2 regions of the Rhizobium oryzihabitans genome follow, and region 2 is predicted to be linked to the other one. Evidence: riboswitches for the same ligand, from Rfam matches in the RefSeq annotation. Region 2 holds a riboswitch; the other holds the start of a gene.
What was found. Region 2 has a riboswitch for glycine ahead of gcvT (glycine cleavage system aminomethyltransferase GcvT). Riboswitches for the same ligand answer to the same signal wherever they lie in the genome.
Positions count from the first base shown of each region.

Region 1: linked by a shared signal. The riboswitch ahead of G3A56_RS23120 (LysR family transcriptional regulator) and the one ahead of gcvT (glycine cleavage system aminomethyltransferase GcvT) in region 2 are both predicted to bind glycine.

Region 1 is NZ_CP048635.1:1,375,388-1,385,245, forward strand. It holds partial or broken gene G3A56_RS23105 (HpcH/HpaI aldolase family protein) at 479-679, shown strand; gene G3A56_RS23110 (trimeric intracellular cation channel family protein) at 673-1,347, opposite strand; gene G3A56_RS23115 (peptidoglycan D,D-transpeptidase FtsI family protein) at 1,363-3,099, opposite strand; gene G3A56_RS23120 (LysR family transcriptional regulator) at 3,257-4,108, opposite strand; glycine riboswitch at 4,558-4,651, opposite strand; partial or broken gene G3A56_RS23125 (L,D-transpeptidase) at 4,824-5,572, opposite strand; gene G3A56_RS23130 (EAL domain-containing protein) at 6,217-7,197, shown strand; gene G3A56_RS23135 (EAL domain-containing protein) at 7,837-8,403, shown strand; gene G3A56_RS29490 (helix-turn-helix domain-containing protein) at 8,564-9,019, opposite strand; gene G3A56_RS29495 (DJ-1/PfpI family protein) at 9,040-9,525, opposite strand; gene G3A56_RS29790 (N-acetylmuramoyl-L-alanine amidase) at 9,810-9,858, shown strand, end outside.
Region 2 is NZ_CP048632.1:658,265-668,122, reverse strand. It holds gene gcvP (aminomethyl-transferring glycine dehydrogenase) at 1-1,425, opposite strand, end outside; gene gcvH (glycine cleavage system protein GcvH) at 1,425-1,787, opposite strand; gene gcvT (glycine cleavage system aminomethyltransferase GcvT) at 1,816-2,955, opposite strand; glycine riboswitch at 3,110-3,197, opposite strand; gene G3A56_RS03765 (DUF3008 family protein) at 3,322-3,507, opposite strand; gene G3A56_RS03760 (hypothetical protein) at 3,682-4,062, shown strand; gene G3A56_RS03755 (copper chaperone PCu(A)C domain-containing protein) at 4,151-5,134, shown strand; gene G3A56_RS03750 (hypothetical protein) at 5,358-5,678, opposite strand; gene crcB (fluoride efflux transporter CrcB) at 5,882-6,259, shown strand; gene G3A56_RS03740 (RluA family pseudouridine synthase) at 6,326-7,315, shown strand; gene G3A56_RS03735 (HAD family hydrolase) at 7,322-7,990, shown strand; gene G3A56_RS03730 (ATP12 family chaperone protein) at 8,021-8,815, shown strand; gene G3A56_RS03725 (hypothetical protein) at 8,876-9,364, shown strand; gene G3A56_RS03720 (TetR/AcrR family transcriptional regulator) at 9,437-9,858, opposite strand, start outside.

The DNA.
Region 1 (9,858 bases), on a different replicon from region 2:
CAGTTCAATGTCGCAACTCTGACAGGCCGAAGGCGCCAACGCGGAATGCATATCTTTCCGATGACGCCACAAACGCCCTCGCGAGAACGAGCATTGTCACGCGGCATAATAATGAAATAGCGCTGTAGAGCATTTATTTCCCTAATCGTTGAAATATCGGCATACGCTATGTATTGCCGTGCGGTGTATATTTAGGAGTGAAATATAGAAATTTTTCTAACCACCCCTCGTTGCTTCTGAGTCAATGAGACGTTCAGAGATGACAACGCTGACGACCGGAACCAACCACTTTTGGAATGCAATGCTGGAGACTATCGTGGCCTTGGGCAAGGGCGCAGCGTCAGGGCTTACCCTGTTAGGCTAAACGCTTCGATCCACCAATGGCGGCAACACATGAGATACGGCACATAGGATTTGGCCTCTCCGGCGCTAAGCCTTGCTATCAGTTTCGATCTTGTTTGGTACGACGTCCACGGCACCGCGCCCGGATGTGGTGATCGACAAGGTCGCCGTCGCCGTCGAAAAAATTCGCGCAGCGGGAAAGATCGCCGGCACGCTTGCAACGCTGGAAGAAATCCCGCACTGGCGGGCGCGTGGAGTGCAGTTCTTTTACGTGCACTCCGACCCGTTTTTACGCCGCGGCCTTGCGGCGGTGAAGAATGCGCTCGCTCCTCAGTGAGGGTCTTTCGTGTAAACGAATGTCGGTACACACCAGTTAAAGCGTATTGCTAGGAGCCGGAGCATCAACCCGAGGGCCATTGCGACGAGCGAGGATATCGCGTGGGAAACCCCCAGGAGGGGCACGATCAAGTAGATCAGGCTCGTAAAGACCGAGACGGTTGCATAGAGTTCCGAACGAAACAAGAGCGGTACCTCGTTGCACAGGATATCCCGAAGTACGCCGCCCAGACATCCAGTCAGCACGCCTGCCGCCACCACGACAACCAGCGGCAGGTTGAGGTTTGACGCAATCTGGCAGCCGATGACGGTGAAGACGACCAGTCCTATCGCGTCAAGAAAAAGGAACATCTTGCGCAGGTGATACATATATCGGGCGATCGGGATCGTCGCCAGCGCAGATAATCCCGTCACGAGGAGATAGCTGGGATTTTCGACCCACGATAGCGGATAGTGGTTCAGAAAAACATCGCGCACGGTTCCACCGCCGAGGGCGGTAATGCATCCAAGCAGAAATACGCCGATCCAATCCATTTCGCGACGGCCGGCGGCGAGTGCGGCTGTCATGGCCTCTGCGACAATCGCAACGAAATAGAGGATGTGGATAATGTCGCTCGCCGGGGGAAAGATCATCAAATAACCTGAAAATTCAGTATCTGCGAATGACATGGGTTCATCGCCTATTCAGTAGTTCATCAAAGGATATGCCTGCGGGTTCCCGAATGACGGTCGAACCCCGAGGAGCGGTGCGGCGCGCGCGATGATGTCGCGCACCATCGGCGCGGCATTGAAGGCCGCCAGGCGCCCGCCACGCTCACCGGAAAGCGGGGCGTCAATGATCGACAGCACCAAATAACGAGGGCGGTGCATGGGGAATGCCGCGAGGAATGTATTGAAGTTCAGGTTCTTCGCGTATTTGCCATCGATAACCTTTTCCGCTGTCCCGGTTTTCCCACCTACATCAAAACCGGCCACCTGGGCGTTTCGGCCCGAACCTTGGGTGCCGTTGTACCAGAACAGCTCGCGGACCTTTGCGCTGGTCGAGGCCTGCAGGACACGTCTGCCGGTGATTTGGTGATGCCTCCCACTGTCGGCGATGAAGGTCGGGTGCCGAAATATGCCACCGTTTACGAGGGCCGCCGCAGCCGCAGCCGTCTGTAACGGTGTCGTGGCCAGACCGTGACCGAAGGAAATTGTTGCGGAATTGATCTTTTTCCAGTTCCTTGGCGCTGCGGGCGAGGCAATTTCCGGTAACTCCGTCTGCATCTTTGACAACAAGCCCAGTCTGAAGAGAAATTGCTGGTGACTTTCCAGGCCAACGAGATCAGCGATCTTTGCCGTGCCGATGTTTGATGAGTAGCGAAAGACTTCCCGGATTGTCAGCGGCCGTCCTCGGCCGTGAAAATCCCTGATGATGAAACCACCCATTTTCAGCGGGCGGGAGGCATCAACGACCGAGTTCAGATTGACGACGCCTGCATCAATCCCCATGGCAAGGGTGAACGCCTTGAAGGTCGAGCCCATTTCAACCGCTGAATTGCTCATGCGGTTGAACCATCCCTTTTCGTAGTCCCTGTCGATCGTGCCATCGGCAAGGCGCCGCGAAGGTTCATTCGGGTCATAGTCGGGGACGGACGCCATCGCGAGAACCTCGCCTGTGTCGACATCGATTACGACGGCACCTGCCGCTTCCGCCCGATAGTTCCTCAAGGCATCGCTAACGACGTTATGCACGATGCTCTGAACGCGCAAATCGATGGACAGCCGGACCGGTTCAAGCTGGGTGGGATCGGTAAGGCCAACTCCACGCAAGTCTGCCAGGCCTTGCCTGTCGAGATAGCGCTCAATGCCCGCCAGCCCCTGATTATCGATGTTGACATGCCCGACAATGTGAGATGCCACTGGCCCGCCAGGATAAAACCGCCGCTTTTCGGGTCTGAATCCGATGCCCGGAATGCCAAGGCGCATGATCTCAGCTTCCTGGCGGGGCGTAAGCTGTCTCCTGATCCACTGAAAACCGGAGTCAGACGTTAGTTTTCTGTGCAGATCAGCCCAATCCAGGTCGGGAACAACAGAGGCGAGCTTTTCGATGGCCTCATTTGCATCAACAACGCGGCGAGGCTCTGCATAAAGCGAGATGAGATTGATATCCGTTGCGATAAGCTGGCCGTTGCGGTCCAGAATGTCGGGGCGGGAGGCGATTATATTGGGAGATCGTGGAATACTCGCCGTCGCGTCACTCTCGGAAAAATAGCCATATTGCAGAAGGCGGACTGCGATCGCGGCATAACCGATCGCAAATGCCACGATTAGCAGGCCCACCCGCTGACGATTTCGAGCGGATGTTTTTGCGCTGCGTTTTTTGGCAGGGAGAACAAGGTATCCGACGGTACCTCTCCTGTAACGAGCAGTCAAAGACATGAAAATACTCCACGCTCAGGTATCGGGAATAGGGTGGGAATGCGGGCAGGTCCAACCGGTCACCGCACGCGCGCAGGACAGACCCTGTCACGCGGCATTTTACACCGCGCCAAATCCCGGAAAATTCGGCAATGGCGCAGGCTTGATCTGCGCATAATCAGGAACGCCACAAGGGCTTGAGACTTTCACTGATAAAGTCCATGGCAACACGTATCCGCGGCGTGTCGCGCACGTCTTCGTGGATCACCAGCCAAACGTCGATCCTGACGCCGGGATCGAGTGGATCGAACCTCACAAGACCGTGTTCCGCGGCGAGGTAGGCGGGCAGCAGTGCCACCCCGCAGCCGCCGGCGGCGGCCGCCGCCTGTATGCGCAGGTCGTTGCTGCACATGAACACCTCGTCGGCGGAAAGCCTGTCATCAAGCCAGCGATAGTGATCCGACTCCCGCATGGTATCATCGTAACTGATATAGAGAGGAGGGCCGTTTCTCGTCGGGTAGGCAGGGTCGGCATAGAGGAAATAGGGCAATTGTCCGAGGCGACGCGCAACCAGCGTGGCTTCGCTCGGCCGCTTCAGGCTGATGGCAATATCCGCCTCTCCCTTGGAGAGGGACATCGCTTCCATGGTACCGACAAGACGGAGCCTTACGTCAGGATGCTGAGATTGCAGCGCGGAGATTTGCGGCGCAATGAAGCTGTAGAGCAGCGATGGCGGCGCGGATACCACGATATCACCTTCGATACCGTTCTGGCCGGAACCGGCGCAGCGGCTCAGAGCAAATGCAGACCTGCTCATTTCCTCGGCGAAGTTCGCGACGTCGCGTCCCATATCGGTCAGTACATATGATCTTGGCCTGCGATCAACGAGCTTCACGGAAAGCGAGGTTTCCAGCGATGTGATGCGCCGACTTACAGTCGTATGATCGACGCGTAGCGCCTTGGCGGTTGCCGTGATCGACCCGTGGTGAGCGAAGGCGGAGAAAAATCGCAAATCTTCCCAATCGACCATTTTAAATTTCCTGAATTAGGTAGAGTTCGTACAAGAACCGCGTAGCGGTATCATCGCGAGAAGGCGGGTCGTGAGGTGCTTGCGCCACACCTGTCGAGCGCGTTGCCCGGTGAAACCGCGTGGAGCTGTTCAATTTTTGAAGGGGACCGGGGTGAAATGCCGCCGCTGAAGCCGGCTGACACGAGCTCCGACGCGCCGGAATGCGTCACGCCTGCCAGGGTCGTGTGCGGCAAATGCAATTGCCGCCACCGTCAATGAAAATGGTCTTGAAACTGCGTCAACGCAATCGACTGTCGATGGGGAAGGGTGACTTCCAGCCATAGGTGCTCCTTGCCCCGTTTTTGGGCTTTTGGCACCCCCTCTGTCATTGGCCTGAGAGATTCGCTCACCTTGTTTCGGCGAACTTACACCATCGGCGCGAGCATCAGCTCGCTTTTCAGAGTTTGTATGATCTTGCAGCGGTCCTTTTGCCTGAGAGTTTCCGGGGTGGTTGCTCCGTCGGCGCCGATGTCGGGAGAAATCGGTCTCTCCCGCTGCTCGATATGTGTTGCCCCACGCCTCAATCACGAGGTCTGGAGCGTTGCGATCTGGCGTTTTCACGACCGAAAGGCCCCAGATCCGCTAAACCGAACTACCGCGAGATATGGTGTCGTTTATGGCGTAAATTTGACCCGCAGCGGTTATTCTTAATCATTTCCCGCTCAGATTGACGTTATCAGATGACCAAAAGGGGTGTTTTCCCTTTCACTCGATCATAAAGATCGATCGCATCCTGCATCAGCATTCTTACGCAACCCGAGGAAGAATTCTTGCCTATGGTTCTCCAGCTTGGTGATCCGTGAATACGATAGAGCGTATCCTTGCCGTTCTGGAAAATGTACATGGCGCGCGCACCGAGAGGATTCCGGGGGCCGGGGCCATTCCGCCTGCTTCAACACTATATGGCTTGAGTTCAGGATTGCGGGCGATCATATCGTCCGGCGCCTTCCACCTTGGCCACTTCTGCTTCCATTGAACGACGGCGCGCCCTTTCCATGATCGGCCCTGAGTTCCAAGCCCGACGCCGTAACGTATGGCTCGGCCACGGGGAAGAACCCAGTAGAGGAACCTCTCATTTGTATCCACGACAATTGAATAGGCAGGCTCTGCGGTGATGTATTCGACCTCCTGTCGGAGGTATTGTGGGTCAATGGCGCGGTAATTGACTGCTGGAACGTCAAAGCCGCCATCCGCCAGCGCCGCATAAATTTCGTCGTAAGCGAAACCGGTACCCGCAGGCTTTGGCCTATTGTCCTTCGCCGTTTTTGGAGCTGTCGTCGTTTCATTTTTGTTTTCGGGCAGGGTAGCCGCGGCAACTTCGAGTTTCGTCTTGGGAACCTGCTCGCAACCTGTGGCCAGAAATGAGCTGATTGCCAAGGTGAGCAACGATCTGCGAGACAAGTGAGAATTGATTTTCTGTTCCAAGGCTGTTCTGCTGTCGAATTCTAGGGGCTATGCCGGGATCGGGGCGGACAACCGGCAAAGCGCCACGGCCCGGATGTCTGCTGCGCGACAGAAACCATGAAATCTGCCCATTCGATACTGCGCAAATGCGCAGATTGGCCCTGCGCCATTCCCGGTAAGAACGGCTTCGGTATGTACTCGGGTCTATCTTGCAAACACGACTTTTTGTCCTCTTCCGATAACTTCCGGGTCGGTCATGAAATCCGTCCGGTAACCGGGGTTGTGTCCCACTTCTGACGCCAATTGATCAAACCTGCCGCGCTTTATACCAGCGTGTCATAGTGCAACATCGCGGCCTTCATGACGTACATCCAGTCTAAAAACACGCGAGTTATCGCTCCATTTTCAAGCGAAATCGTTCTCGCCCGCCGGAAAAACCAAGAACCGGCCAATACCTCAATTGGAGCCCTTGATGCTCCAATAAGCTGTTTAGCCAAGCTGCCAAGCGAAGTAGCTTTGAGCACAGGCGGGTGCTTTGAGTACAGGACAGAAGTCCTCAATGGCGAAGTTAGCATTATCTTTGGCCAAATGTGTCGGTGACTCCGCGTTGGTCTTAACGCGATGCCCCTTAAACTCCAAAGCTCGAGAAGACGAACCTCCTGGCCATGGAGATCCGCAACTTAATGAGCGCAGACTTTTCTTACGGACAGTGGGAGGCAAAGATGCATAGACACTCGGATATCTCGAATATAGGGGTCGTTGAGATTGTTAAGTCAGCGATCGCTGATGGAAGGGCAAGTTTCAACGTCCAATCAGTTCATTCGGTCGAACCATTTGATGCTGTGTTCTATCGCGAATGCTTAGCAACGTTGCAGGGAACAGACGGCTGCCATTATGGCGCGGGTATATTTATTCCGGCGCTTGAGGAGTTGGGATACTGCTCTTTGATTGACGAGAACGTGGTCCGCCTCGCCCTTGACGAGCTGGAAATCGATCCCTGTGCGGTCCTCGGCTGCAATATATCGGCCGATAATTTGCGCAATCGCGAAACGTGGGACCTGATTGCCGGCCAGGTCCGGTCTCGTCCAACACTAGCGTCTCGACTAGTTCTCGAATTGACAGAGACGCGGCCACTACTCGATGTGACACGATCGGTAAACATGCTGAACGAGATGCGGGAGTTGGGATGCCGGATTGCGCTGGATGACTTTGGCGCAGGCTACGCATCTCCGCAACTACTCCGCTTGGTTGATTTTGATATCGTCAAAATCGATCGGTCGTTCTTGCAGCCCACAAGACGGTCTTGCTTGGACCTTGATGCTCTGGCGCATCTTATCAGCTTCGCGTCTTGCTACTCTCCTGTAGTTGTTATGGAAGGTGTCGAGACGATCGAAGACGCGCAATCAGCCGCATTGTGTGGTGCGACACACCTTCAAGGTTACGGAATCTCACTGCCGGTTCCAGTTAGTGCGAACAAAACTGGATTTAGGGGTAGTTATGCTACGCAAGCTGCAGATATCACGTGCCCAAATGTCGCCCCGGGCTCCGCCTCGAATGTTTACCGCGCACACCATGATGGCCGGCTTAAATCGTGGCCTCCGGGAGAGAGCCGCCAAGCTCCCCTTCCTGTCACTGACTTTCCTTAAACTCAAGTCGAACTAGCCAACAAGAAAATCGCAGGTAACATTAATGATTCATGCCAGGAACATGAATACCGTACATGAGTCAATTCGTTCAACTGCGGCGGGTCGTTCAACTGCGGCGGGCGCTGTAGTCTCCCCGGTTGGAAGTGTTGAACCAGAGACGGTCGGGGACCTTTCCGTATTTCGAGTGCGTCCAACATTTCGAGATCCTACCGCGCTTTTTCGTGCCGACGCGGCAGGATTTTTGATTCAATATGCAGCTGCGTTTGTTTATCTTTTGGTAAGGAGCTCTACCAGCTGGTATCTGGCGGGCGCAATCGCATGAAAATAAGTGTTGATCAGGCTCTCAGTAGCACGCGGTCGAATCGGAATAGCCTTGTAATAGCAGTCGAAAATCTGCGTCACATTGCGTTGTGCTATGGCGATGGGATTGCTGCTCGAGTGCTCTACACTGCATGCCGCAGAATAGAATCCATTTTGCCAGACTCATTCGGTGCCCTAACGATCGAGCCGTCAGGATTGCGTGTCCAGGGGTGGGGCTGGGACGGTGAGGTTGAACAGACAAGAGTGCTTCCGGCTCTGTTGCTTCTTTGCGAGCCGCCCATTGATATTGGACAAACGAGAATCAGCGTGGCGGTTAGCGTGAACAAAACTCAATGTTTTCCCGGCTTCGACCACAAATATTGGGTTCCCGCTTGTTTCGAACAGTATAGATCAGACATGGAGATTGCTGTGGTGCTCTACGATGCTTTGAGCAGTAACCGCGTCGACTTGATGGAGTACCCGTTGAATGCGGTAGAGAGTAACGCCCGATGCCCGTACCACAGGATCCAGTTAAAGAGCATCCGATGTGGTACAAAGGTGATAGCAACAGAGAATATTCCGAGTGTCTTGGAGCGATTGCGCCTAACGCGTGCCTACGACCGATACTTGGTCCATGCGACGATAGATCGTCTGAAAACTCGTCCAGATACGAAGCTCGGTTGTGAAGTGTCAGCCTTGTCTGCTGTTGATGATATCTGGTGGACTTCGGTTCGGGACGAGCTGACCCGAAATCCATCTATTGCAGGACGCTTGGTCATCGAGATCAGGGAAGCGAGCGATCCGGAAAGCCGGCTACAGATGACTGGCTTCATCCTTGCTATGCAAAAACTCGGTTGCGGCGTGAGTTTCTCGGGCTACGGTAGTGGAACGGCGTGCCAAAGATGACAATGGCGTTTGCGGTTATCTAAACTGTCGACCGGTGGTCTCGCCTCTGGTGATCCTAGGCCTCGTATCTTCCTGCACCCGTAAACCGGGCGCAGATTGAGATCGCACCTTCCGGACAATGTAAGAATGTGCCGCCGGTTAAGACGAATGCTTGAGACCCCTAACTTTTACGATTGAACCGTTCCCGGTAGTCTGCCGGTGAGACCCGAAGTCGCCGTTGGAATACCCGACGCATATTGTCCGCACTTCCAAAGCCAGAATTGTAAGCAATTGCCTTCAAAGGCTGGCAGGTTTCTTCCAGTAGATGCCTTGCGGTGTCTAGCCGGGCCTGCTCGACGAATACGCGGGGGGTCACACCTGTCACGCGTGTGAAGTGACGCGAGAAGCTTCGCGAACTCATTCCGGCGATGGCCGCGAGTTTGCTCAGATTGTAGTCGTCGCCCGCATTCTCCATCACATGTGCTTTCACGCGAAAAATGGACATATCGCCATCGGGTGGTGCATTCAGTTGGGGCAGATATTGCGTATGTTCCGCTCGGCGTTTGGCCACCACTACCAGTTGCTGCGCGATCCGTAGCGATAGTTCGGCGCCGTGATGGTCAGCTACAAGCGTCAATGCGAGGTTGATTGCCGCGGCTACCCGGCTGACGTAATGAGAGTCCCACTTCGCATAACGATGCGGTCAGCTTCAACTCGGCTGGAAGGAAAGCGCGCGCCAAGTTCCTGGGCCGATTCCCAGTGCGTTGTCACGGTGTGGCCGTCTAACAAACCAGCATCACCCAGCGCGAAAGCGCCAGTGCAGATGGAGCCATAAATATTCGCTCGCCCGCAAACCTCCCGCAACCAAGCGCAAAGCGTAGGATCGTGAGTGTACGTAGGTGAGCTTGCAACAAGAACGACGTCATAGTTACCAATGGCCTCTTCACAGCAGAGATCGGGAAGGACGTGCGACCCGTTACACAGTCGAACGGGCCCGGGCTGGGCCGACACGAGCAAAAACCGATATCCGTCTTGTGGCCCAAGCAACGTGTTGGCTTCTGCAAACACATCCATCGGTCCAGCCAAGTCTAATGCAGTAGAGTCTGGACTAAAGGCCATAATAACGGTCCGTTGAGCGCACATCAGATTTCACCTTCACCGGCGAAGCTGATTCGACCGTGCTCACGGCCAAAAGCGTCGAGAAAAGTATCAAAAGCTGCACAGACGGCGTCCAGGCAAATGGGTACGTTCAGGTCATTCGGTGCTAGCTTTAGGTTTACTTGTACAAAGTAAGCTCGTACCGAAGCGTGGAGTTGGCCAATGTTATTAAATAACATAACATGAGAGGCCAAATTTTGAGACTTGGAGCGAGGCATTGAAATCATCTTCTTGCGCAAAGTTATCCGGGCCTTTCCGATCAAGTGTCCATGAGCGCAAATTTCCCTCACCACCTTAAGGCTGGCTTAAGGCTACCAT
Region 2 (9,858 bases):
GAAGATCGGATGCGTCATGTACTGGCTGGTGCGCAGCAGTTCCTTCGGCAGGCGATAGTCCGGCTCGAAATCCGAGATCGAGAAATTGCCGCCGAATGCGCGCCACACGGCTTCCAGCGTTGCCGGGCGCGTGCGCTCGTCAAGGCTCATGCCGATCTTGGTCGCGCCGACCTTGCGCAGGTTCACGCCTTCCGCCACGGCCGAGCGCAGGATGACGCCCTGCATGTGACCGACTTCGACGGTGATCGTATCGAAGAAGGTTTCCGGCTCGATGGTGTAGCCGAGCTTTTCCAGCCCCTTGGCCATCAGCACGGCCTTCTGGTGGGTCTGCTGGGCGATCGCCTTGATACCCTGCGGGCCGTGGAAGACGCCGTACATGGAGGCCATAACGGCCAAGAGCACCTGCGCCGTGCAGATGTTGGAAGTGGCCTTTTCGCGGCGGATATGCTGCTCGCGGGTCTGCAGCGACAGGCGATAGGCGCGGTTGCCACGCGCATCGACCGAGACGCCGACCAGGCGGCCTGGCATGGAGCGCTTATGTGCGTCCTTGACGGCCATGTAGGCCGCATGCGGGCCACCATAACCGACCGGAACGCCGAAACGCTGCGAGGTGCCGATGGCGATATCCGCGCCCATCTCGCCGGGTGACTTCAACAGCGTCAGCGCCAGAAGATCGGCGGCGACGGCGGCGATGGCGCCCGTCTGGTGCAGACGCGAGATCAGGCCGGAGAAGTCGCTGACATGGCCGTGGGTGCCGGGATACTGGAAGATCGCGCCGAACACGTCGACCGGATCGAGATCGGTGAACGGGTTGCCGACGATCACTTTCCAGCCGAGCGGGGCCGCACGGGTCTCGATCAGCGCGATGGTCTGCGGGTGGCAATTGGCATCGACGAAGAAGGCGGTCGCCTTGGACTTGGCGACGCGCTGGCACATGGCCATGGCTTCGGCAGCGGCCGTCGCTTCATCGAGCAGCGATGCGTTGGCGACATCGAGGCCGGTCAGATCGCAGACCATGGTCTGGTAGTTCAGCAGCGCCTCAAGACGGCCCTGGCTGATTTCCGGCTGGTAGGGCGTATAGGCGGTGTACCAGGCCGGATTTTCCAGAATGTTGCGCTGGATGACCGGCGGCGTGATCGTGCCGTAATAACCCTGGCCAATCAGCGAGGTCAGCACCTGGTTCTTGTTGGCCGTTTCGCGCAGGCGATCGAGCGCCTCGCGTTCGGTCAGCGCAGCACCCCAGGTCAGCGGTACCTTCTGGCGGATGGAGGAGGGAACGGTGGCGTCGATCAGGGCATCGAGGCTCTTGTAGCCGATGACCTTCAGCATCTCCGCCATTTCCGACGGCGACGGCCCGATGTGACGCCGGTTGGCGAAATCATAGGGTTGATAGTCGGTGAAATGAAATTCCGTGGGCGTCGTCATTACGCGATCAGCTCCTTGTAGGCTGCCTCGTCGAGCAGCGTCTCGGCATCCGCGACGTTGGAAAGCTTCAGCTTGAAGAACCAGCCGGCACCCTGCGGATCCGAATTGACCAGCGAGGGGTCGTCAACGATGGCCTGGTTGATTTCCACCACTTCGCCATCCAGCGGACAATAGACGTCGGAAGCCGCCTTGACGGATTCAACGGTCGCCGCGTCGCCATCCTTGGAGAAGGTGGCGCCCACTTCCGGCAATTCGACGAAGACGAGATCGCCAAGCTGTTCAGCGGCGTGGCTGGTGATGCCAACGGTGGCGATATCGCCTTCGAACTTCAGCCATTCGTGTTCTGCGGTAAATTTCAGCATCGTATTTTCTCCGGAGATGGGATGAAGATTATCGTTTGTAGGTGGGCTTGATGAAGGGCAGGGCTGCGACGGTGACGGGCAGATATTTGCCACGCACTTCCGCAAAGATCGCAGTGCCGGGAGCCGTGTAGGCCGTTGGCACGTAACCCATGGCGACGGGGCCTTCAACCGACGGGCCGAAGCCGCCGGAGGTCACTTCGCCGATTTCCGTCTTGCCTTCGGCATCCGCAAAAAGCTTCGAATGGCCGCGCACCGGCGCCTTGCCTTCCGGCTTCAGGCCAACGCGGCGGCGCGATGTGCCGTCTTTCAGTTCGCCGAGAATGCGCTCTGCGCCGGGAAAACCGCCCTCGCGGTCGCCGCCAGCGCGGCGCGCCTTCTGGATCGCCCATTCGAGCGAGGCTTCGATGGGGGAGGTCGTGGTGTCGATATCATTGCCATAAAGACAAAGGCCGGCTTCCAGACGCAGGCTGTCACGCGCGCCAAGACCTATCGGCTCGCAATCGGGATGTTCGAGCAGGGCCTTGGCAATCTCTTCCGCCTTTGCGGCGGGCACGGAAATCTCAAAACCGTCCTCACCGGAATAACCGGAGCGGGAAACGATGCAGGGAACATCGTGCAGCGGAACTTCCAGCACGTCCATGAACTTCATTTCAGATACGCCTGCCCACAGTTCGGCCAGAACTGCTTCAGCGCGCGGTCCCTGAAGAGCGATCAGCGCCCGATCATCGAGCAGGGTAATTTCACAGTCGTCGGAAAGATGCGCCTTCATATGGGCGACATCGGCGTCCTTGCAGGCCGCGTTGACGACGACAAAAAGATGATCGCCGCGATTGGTGATCATCAGGTCGTCCAGGATGCAGCCGTTCTCATCGGTGAAGAAACCGTAGCGCTGGCGGCCTTCCTTGAGACCGAGAATATCGACTGGCACCAGCTTTTCCAGTGCAAGCGCTGCGTCGGCATTGTTGCCGGACTTCGCCTTCACGATCACCTGGCCCATGTGGGATACGTCGAACAGGCCGGCGGAGGTGCGGGTCTGAAGATGCTCCTTCAGAACGCCCGCCGGATATTGCACCGGCATGTCATAACCGGCGAATGGCACCATGCGGGCGCCAAGCGAAAGATGCAGGGAATGCAACGGCGTGATGTCAAGCTCGGCGGTATCGTCCAAGGACGCCTCCAGGGTTGCGCGAAAAATCGCGCGGGCTCAGGTCATGGCGTGAAAAACACGCCGGGTTCAAGAGCCCCCTCTGTCCTTGTCGCCTGAGATTGTTATCCCTTCGGCGAGCCGTCCTTATGAAAGGTGGCTTCTCTCCAGAGTTCCGTCATCACCGCTGGTCCTTTTGCCTGAGAGTTTCCGGGGCGGTTGCTCCTTCGGCACCGCATTGAAGCGGCTTCTCCCAATGGTGATGCGACGCTCATTATCTGCGAAGCCCCGCTGTTGGCAAGGACCAAATGACGCATCTGAACAGATTCTTGCTCCATCTGCGCCATCGCCACCGAAAGACGCAGTCGATAGTTTGGAAGCGGTGTGCCATCAGTCTGATTTTTTCTCCGGCAGACCTTTGCGTTTTGTCGATGCCAGTTCATCAAGTTCCTTTTCTGTCATGGACTTCTCCATGCTTTTTGAAGCACCTTGTAAACTGGATTTCTTGACTTCGCCGCGTTTTGCGGCCAGTGCCGCACCTGCTGCTTTCTGTTGCGCTTTCGACTTGGCTGGCATGTCGGATCCTCCTTCCGGAATGGTCTTGTCGCGAGGGAAATGTTGCGCTCCGACGATGGTTCCCTTCGAGAGGTTGGGGCTGCGGCAAAATTCCCCTTTGAAATCGGCGAGAAAGAGGGGTATCGCGAGAATATGGACGCAAATCGAAAACGACGGGTGGCAGGGGTGGAGAAAATGCTTCGCATTTTCTGTGCAGCCCTGATGTTGTCGCTCGGTTTCGCGCATAAGCCTGCACTTGCCGCCGCCCCGGAAGTCGTGCTCGATGAGAGCTACCGGCTGCCGGACGGCACCTTTGCCGAGATTTGTCTGGGCCACAGCGGTGGGGTGAATGCCTCGCATGCCAAGGACAACCCCGCCCATTCCAGCGACGCAATCCTGTTTTGCGAGGCGTGCCTGCTGGCCTCATCCATTCTTGTGCCGGTCCCCGATGCGGCGGGCTGGCTCAGAACGGAATTCGCCTGGCTCGAAAATCGCTTATCCGCGGAGTGGACTTTCCGCTCGGTCCTGACGATCCGCAAACCGGCTGCACGCGGCCCGCCATCCCTGTCCGCCTGATCTCTTCGTTTCACAGGATCATCGCCGCCGGCTGGCGGCAAGCAATGGCTGCACTGCTTTATTGGCATCAGTCGCAAGGACAAGACACATGAAAACCACCAAGATCATCACCTGCACCCTGTTCATGGCCTCCGTCTCGACGGCACAAGCTTTCGCTCACGCGACCTTCGTTGACGGTTCGGCCGAACAGGACAGCACCATCGTTGCCGCACTTCAGGTGCCGCATGGTTGCGATGGCGGACTTGCCACCACCGAAGTGCAGATCAAGCTGCCGGAAGGCTTCATTTCCGCCAAGCCGCAGCCAAAGGCCGGCTGGGAACTGGAGATCATCAAGGGCGACTATCAGAAGGCCTACAAGAACCACGGCAAGGAGATCAAAAGCGGGCCGGTCGAAATCCGCTGGAAAGGCGGCAACCTGCCGGACGAGTTCTACGACACCTTTGCCGTGCAGGGAAAAATTTCCGGCATAGAGGCGAGGCAGGACCTGCCCTTCAAGGTGACGCAGCTTTGCGGCGACAAGGGCAAGGTTTCGTGGGATGAGGTGGCGGCCGCTGGTGTCGATCCTCATTCGCTGAAAAGCCCGGCTCCGACCATCCGTGTTACCGAAAAGGCCCATGCGGGCGGACATGATCACTCTGCCATGGCTATGGACATGGACATGAATATGGATGTCGCAAAGGCCGGCAGCCTCGAACTCTCCGCCGGCACGACAAAGGCGATGCTGCCGGGTCAGCCCGTTGGCGGCGGTTACGTGACGATCAAGAATACCGGTGACAGTGACGACAAGCTGATTGGCGTCGAATCCCCAGCCGCCGGCCGTGCCGAAATTCACGAAATGGCCATGGTCAACGACGTCATGAAGATGCGCAAGCTGGATGACGGCGTCGTCATTCCCGCCGGCCAGATCGTGGAGTTGAAGCCGGGCGGCCTGCACATGATGTTCTTCAACGTGAAGAAGCCTTTTGCCGAAGGCGACAAGGTGCCGGTAACGCTGATCTTTGAAAAGGCCGGTAAGGTCGAGATCGTGCTTTCCGCCGGCTCGGCCAAGGGCGATGCTCACCAGCATAATTGATAACTAAAAAACGGCTACCGGAACGCGTGACAAGTCCGGTAGCCGCAAGCTTTTTAGATTATGTCCTTGCTTTCAGCGCCGTGACGGAAAAGGCGTGATGGCCATCGCCTCCGTGATTTTTCCGGCATTCGGTGAGAAATATTTAGAAAAACAGCCTGACATCAGCCTGAATGCAAAAGCGGAACATTAGATGTGCCGGATATAAGAGATAAGATTGGAATATTCACATATCAATTTGATTTGTATTGATATTTTCAGAATAGGTTTTCGCGTTATTTTCCTCATAGGCTTCCACGGCCTGATCGAGTGTCGCCTGTCGTTCGTGACGCTGGCTGGCGACTGTCAGGAAATAAAGCGTCAGGGCGGGCGGCTTGATCGCCGTCATCAGGGATCTGAGCTGGAAGTCGTCTCCATGTTCCGCCTTGCGCGCCAGTTCGTGAATGGCCTCTTCAACCTCAGTTCTGCGCGGTACGCGCTGCGAAGGCTTCACGGCCTCAAGCGCATAGGCAGCCGTATTTGCTGAAACGGAAAGAACCTGTGTCATCCAACCTCCGGCCATCTTCGCCGACCTCTTAAAGAACGGAGATTAGCATCTGCGCCTTGTTGGAAGGCTAAATCGCGCAGCTGTAATTTAATCGTATTTTAATGGACGAAAGTGCCGGGCAAAGGGGTTTCGCGTGCCGTTTCTATGGTCTAGAAATGCATCGGACAGCCCGGTCCGGCAATTTCCTCCGGAGACAATCCCTCATGGTGAATATCGTTCTCGTCGCCGCAGGCGGCGCAATCGGTTCCGTATTCCGTTATCTGGTCGGTGTCTGGAGTGTGCGGCTGGCGGGGCCGAACTTTCCCTGGGGAACTCTGGCGGTCAATGTGGCCGGGTCGTTCCTGATCGGTCTTTTGGTCGAGCTTGTGGCAAGGCGTCTCAATGCGTCGATGGAAATGCGGCTGTTCCTCGTCACCGGCGTGCTCGGCGGGTTCACAACCTTTTCGTCCTTCTCGCTCGATGCGGTTGCGCTTTTTGAGCGCGGCGCCCTCGGTCTTTCAGCCATTTACGTCATTACAAGTCTTGTGGTTTCCATAGCCGCGGTTTTCGCCGGGCTGGCCTTGGGCCGCAGTTTGTTCTAAAGGCTTGATCCAAACGGCGCGCCACAGATATGGGCGTGCGATCAAGACAGAGAGACTGGAAATTTCATGGCAGGTATCGAGCATATCAAGGTCGAGGCCGACGAGGCCGGTATGCGCCTCGATCGCTGGTTCAAGATTCACTATCCGGGTTTGGGTTTCGGGCAATTGCAGAAGCTGTTGCGCTCCGGACAGGTGCGCGTGGATGGCGGCCGGGTAAAGACGGATGCGAGAGTGCAGCCGGGACAGATGGTGCGCGTGCCGCCGGTCGATTCCGACCTCAGGGTTAAAAGCGGACCGATCGGCTCGAGGGATCTAAAACATTCCGAAGACGCAGAGCTTCTGGCGCGCATGCTCCTGCATGAGGACGACAAGGTATTTGTTTTCAACAAGCCGGCTGGCATTGCCGTTCAGGGCGGCTCCGGCGTCAACCGCCACATCGACGGACTTCTGGAGGCCTGGACCAGCCCGAAGGGCGAAAAGCCGCGTCTGGTGCACCGCCTCGACCGCGACACCTCCGGCGTGCTGGTGGTCGCCCGCACCCGGGGTGCTGCGCAGAAGCTGACGGCCGCCTTCCGCGAGCGCGATACCAAGAAAACCTATTGGGCGCTGGTCAAGGGCGTTCCGCGCAAGCATCAGGACAAGATTTCCACCTGGCTGGTCAAGGAACAGACGGCGGACGGCGACCGCATGCGCATTGCCAAGCACGGCGAGGAGGGGGCGGATCACGCCATTTCCTATTACCGTGTCATCGATACCGCCGCGCAAAACCTCGCCTGGCTCGAGATGGAGCCCTATACCGGCCGTACCCACCAGCTGCGCGTCCACGCCCTGCATATGGGACACCCGATCATCGGCGATCCGAAATATTATATCGACGATCCGAACTGGGACTTTCCGGGCGGCATCCAGAAGCGCCTGCATCTGCATGCGCGCCATATCGACATTCCGCATCCGAATGGCGGCCGGCTTCGCGTCAGCGCGCCTTTGCCGCCGCATATGGTACAGACTTGGAACTTGCTCGGTCTCGACGTGGCCGATGGCGACAGGGAAGACTAAAAGTCGATGAAACTCGTTCTTTTTGATTGCGACGGCACGCTGGTGGATAGTGCGGGCCTCATCCATGCCGTCATGTCCGATACCTTCGCCGATTTCGGAAAGCCGCGTCCGGATATCTCGCAGACCAAGGCGATCATCGGCCTGACGCTCGATATCGCCATCGCCCGCATGCTCGGCAAGACGCATGTGGATGACGAGGCGCTGGCGATGACGCAGCGCTACAAGGAAATCTATCATCCGGTCCGCGCCCGTCCGGGCATGATCGAGCCGCTTTTCGACGGCATCGCTGCGCTGATCGATACGCTTTCGAAGCGGGACGATGTGCTGATCGGAGCGGTCACCGGCAAAGGCCGTCGCGGCCTGACCCATATTCTCGAAACGCATGGTTTTACCGATCATTTCATTGTGTCGCGCACGGCGGATGATTGTCCTTCCAAGCCACATCCGGCCATGGTGATGGAATGCTGCCATGAAACCGGCATGGTTCCGGCCGACACTGTCGTCATCGGCGATGCGATCTATGATATGCAGATGGCAAAGGCTGCAGGCGCAAAGGCGATCGGCGTCGCCTGGGGATACGCCTCGGTCGATGACCTCTGGAAGGCCGGCGCCGATGCGGTTGTCAGCCACCCGCGCGAAATTTCGGCCTATGTTCCCGCCGATATTCCTGAATGACCCTTTCTATTCGACTGATGAGGACGTGCCATGCGTGATCTCCTGAACGACCTTACGGAGGGCCTGAGCCATCCCGATCCGATCCTGCGCGCGCAAATCCAGATGCAGAAGCCTTTGCCGAAGCGCTTCTATAAGGATGTCACCGTCGCGGAAGCCGAAGATGGCGGCTTCACCATCCTCCTCGATGGCAAGCCGTTGCGCACGCCCGCCAAGAAGCCGCTCATCGTGCCGTCAAAGGCGCTTGCCGGCCTGCTTCGCGATGAATGGGATGCGCAGACGGACGTCGTCAATCCGGTGGTCATGCCCGTATCCCGGCATGTGAATACGGCCATTGACGGTGTCGCCAACGACACCCAGGCCGTTTTTGAGGATATACTCCGGTTCTCCTCATCCGATCTTCTGTGCTACCGCGCCGGCGATCCGGCCGCACTGGTTCAACGCCAGACGGACCATTGGGATCCTGTGCTTGACTGGGCAGCCAATGTGCTTGGCGCGCGCTTTATCCTTGTTGAAGGCGTCATGCATCGCGAGCAGCCGAAGGAAGCTATCGCTGCCTTTTCCGTCACGCTCAGAAAATACGATAAGCCGATCGCGCTTGCCGCCCTGCACACCATGACGTCGCTGACCGGCTCCGCCACTCTGGCGCTGGCGCTGGCGGAAGGAGAGCTGACGCTCGAGGAAACCTGGGCGCTGGCGCATCTTGATGAGGACTGGACCGCCGAGCAATGGGGCGAGGACGAGGAGGCGCTGGAGCGCCGCGCCGTCAGGCTCATCGACATGCGCGCGGCCCTCAATGTTCTCGAGGCGCTGAAGAGCGCGTCTTAACGCTTTTCTAACCCTGATATCAGAACATGCGGTTACCTCACGTTAGGGGAGCCGCAGATCATGATCATAATGCTGAAACGCCTTGGCATCGTTGTGCTGGCGTGTTTCACGCTCATGTCTTTCAGGCTTGAACCGGAAGCGACCAATGCAGACCGGCTGCTTTACGATGTGCGCGGCGCATTTGTCGCGGCAAGACCCGATGTCGCGCCGGCGTTGATGCAATCCATTCATGCGCAGGTGCAAAACGCCATCAAGACGACGGCGCGCGGCGAAATCAGACCGCGCGTGGTGCTGACCATCCGCCTCGCTTCCGTCACGCGCGGCCCATTTCTCTTCGGAGAACGGGCGTCCGCCAAGGTCATCGTGCGCGCCGCCGCCGTGGCGACGGGTGAGGTAATCGCCGAAGCCAAATTCACCGCTACCGTCGTCAGCTTCGACAACCGGTCAATCGAGCAGGAACTCGCTTATGGCGTTGCGGAACGTGTCATCCGCGAGTTCCGGCTGAGCCGGCCCGGTCCGACAACGCTCGCGACGGCATTGTTTCCGTGAACCGCAGCGGAAACCCGAAGATAAAAGAGCGCAGGGAATCCTGCTCCAAGACTGACTACAGACACCGAGAGCTTACACCGGCTTTTTAAGAAGACCGGTGGCCAGGGATTGGAAGGCCTCGACAGCCTTCGGCAGAACTTTCTCGGGCTTGTCGCTGGCAGCAATCCACAGCGCGGCATTGAGCGCGGCGCCACTTAGAAGTCGGGCCGCAGCTTCCGCATCGACTGGTTTGAGGATTCCCTGCTCGATCAGCCGTTGTACCGTCCGCTTTGTTACCTGCAGGCAATTGTTCTGGCTGGGCCATTGCGACGGATCGCCGAGTACCGCCGGCCCGTCGAGCAGAACGATACGTTGCACTTCCGGATCAAGCGCCATCTCGATATAGGCGACACCTTCAGCCAGCAAACCCTGCCAATCGTCTCCCGCGCGTGCCCCGATTTCCTGGGCGCGTGACGCCATTTCAGAATCAATCTGATTGACGGCTGCCGCCAGAA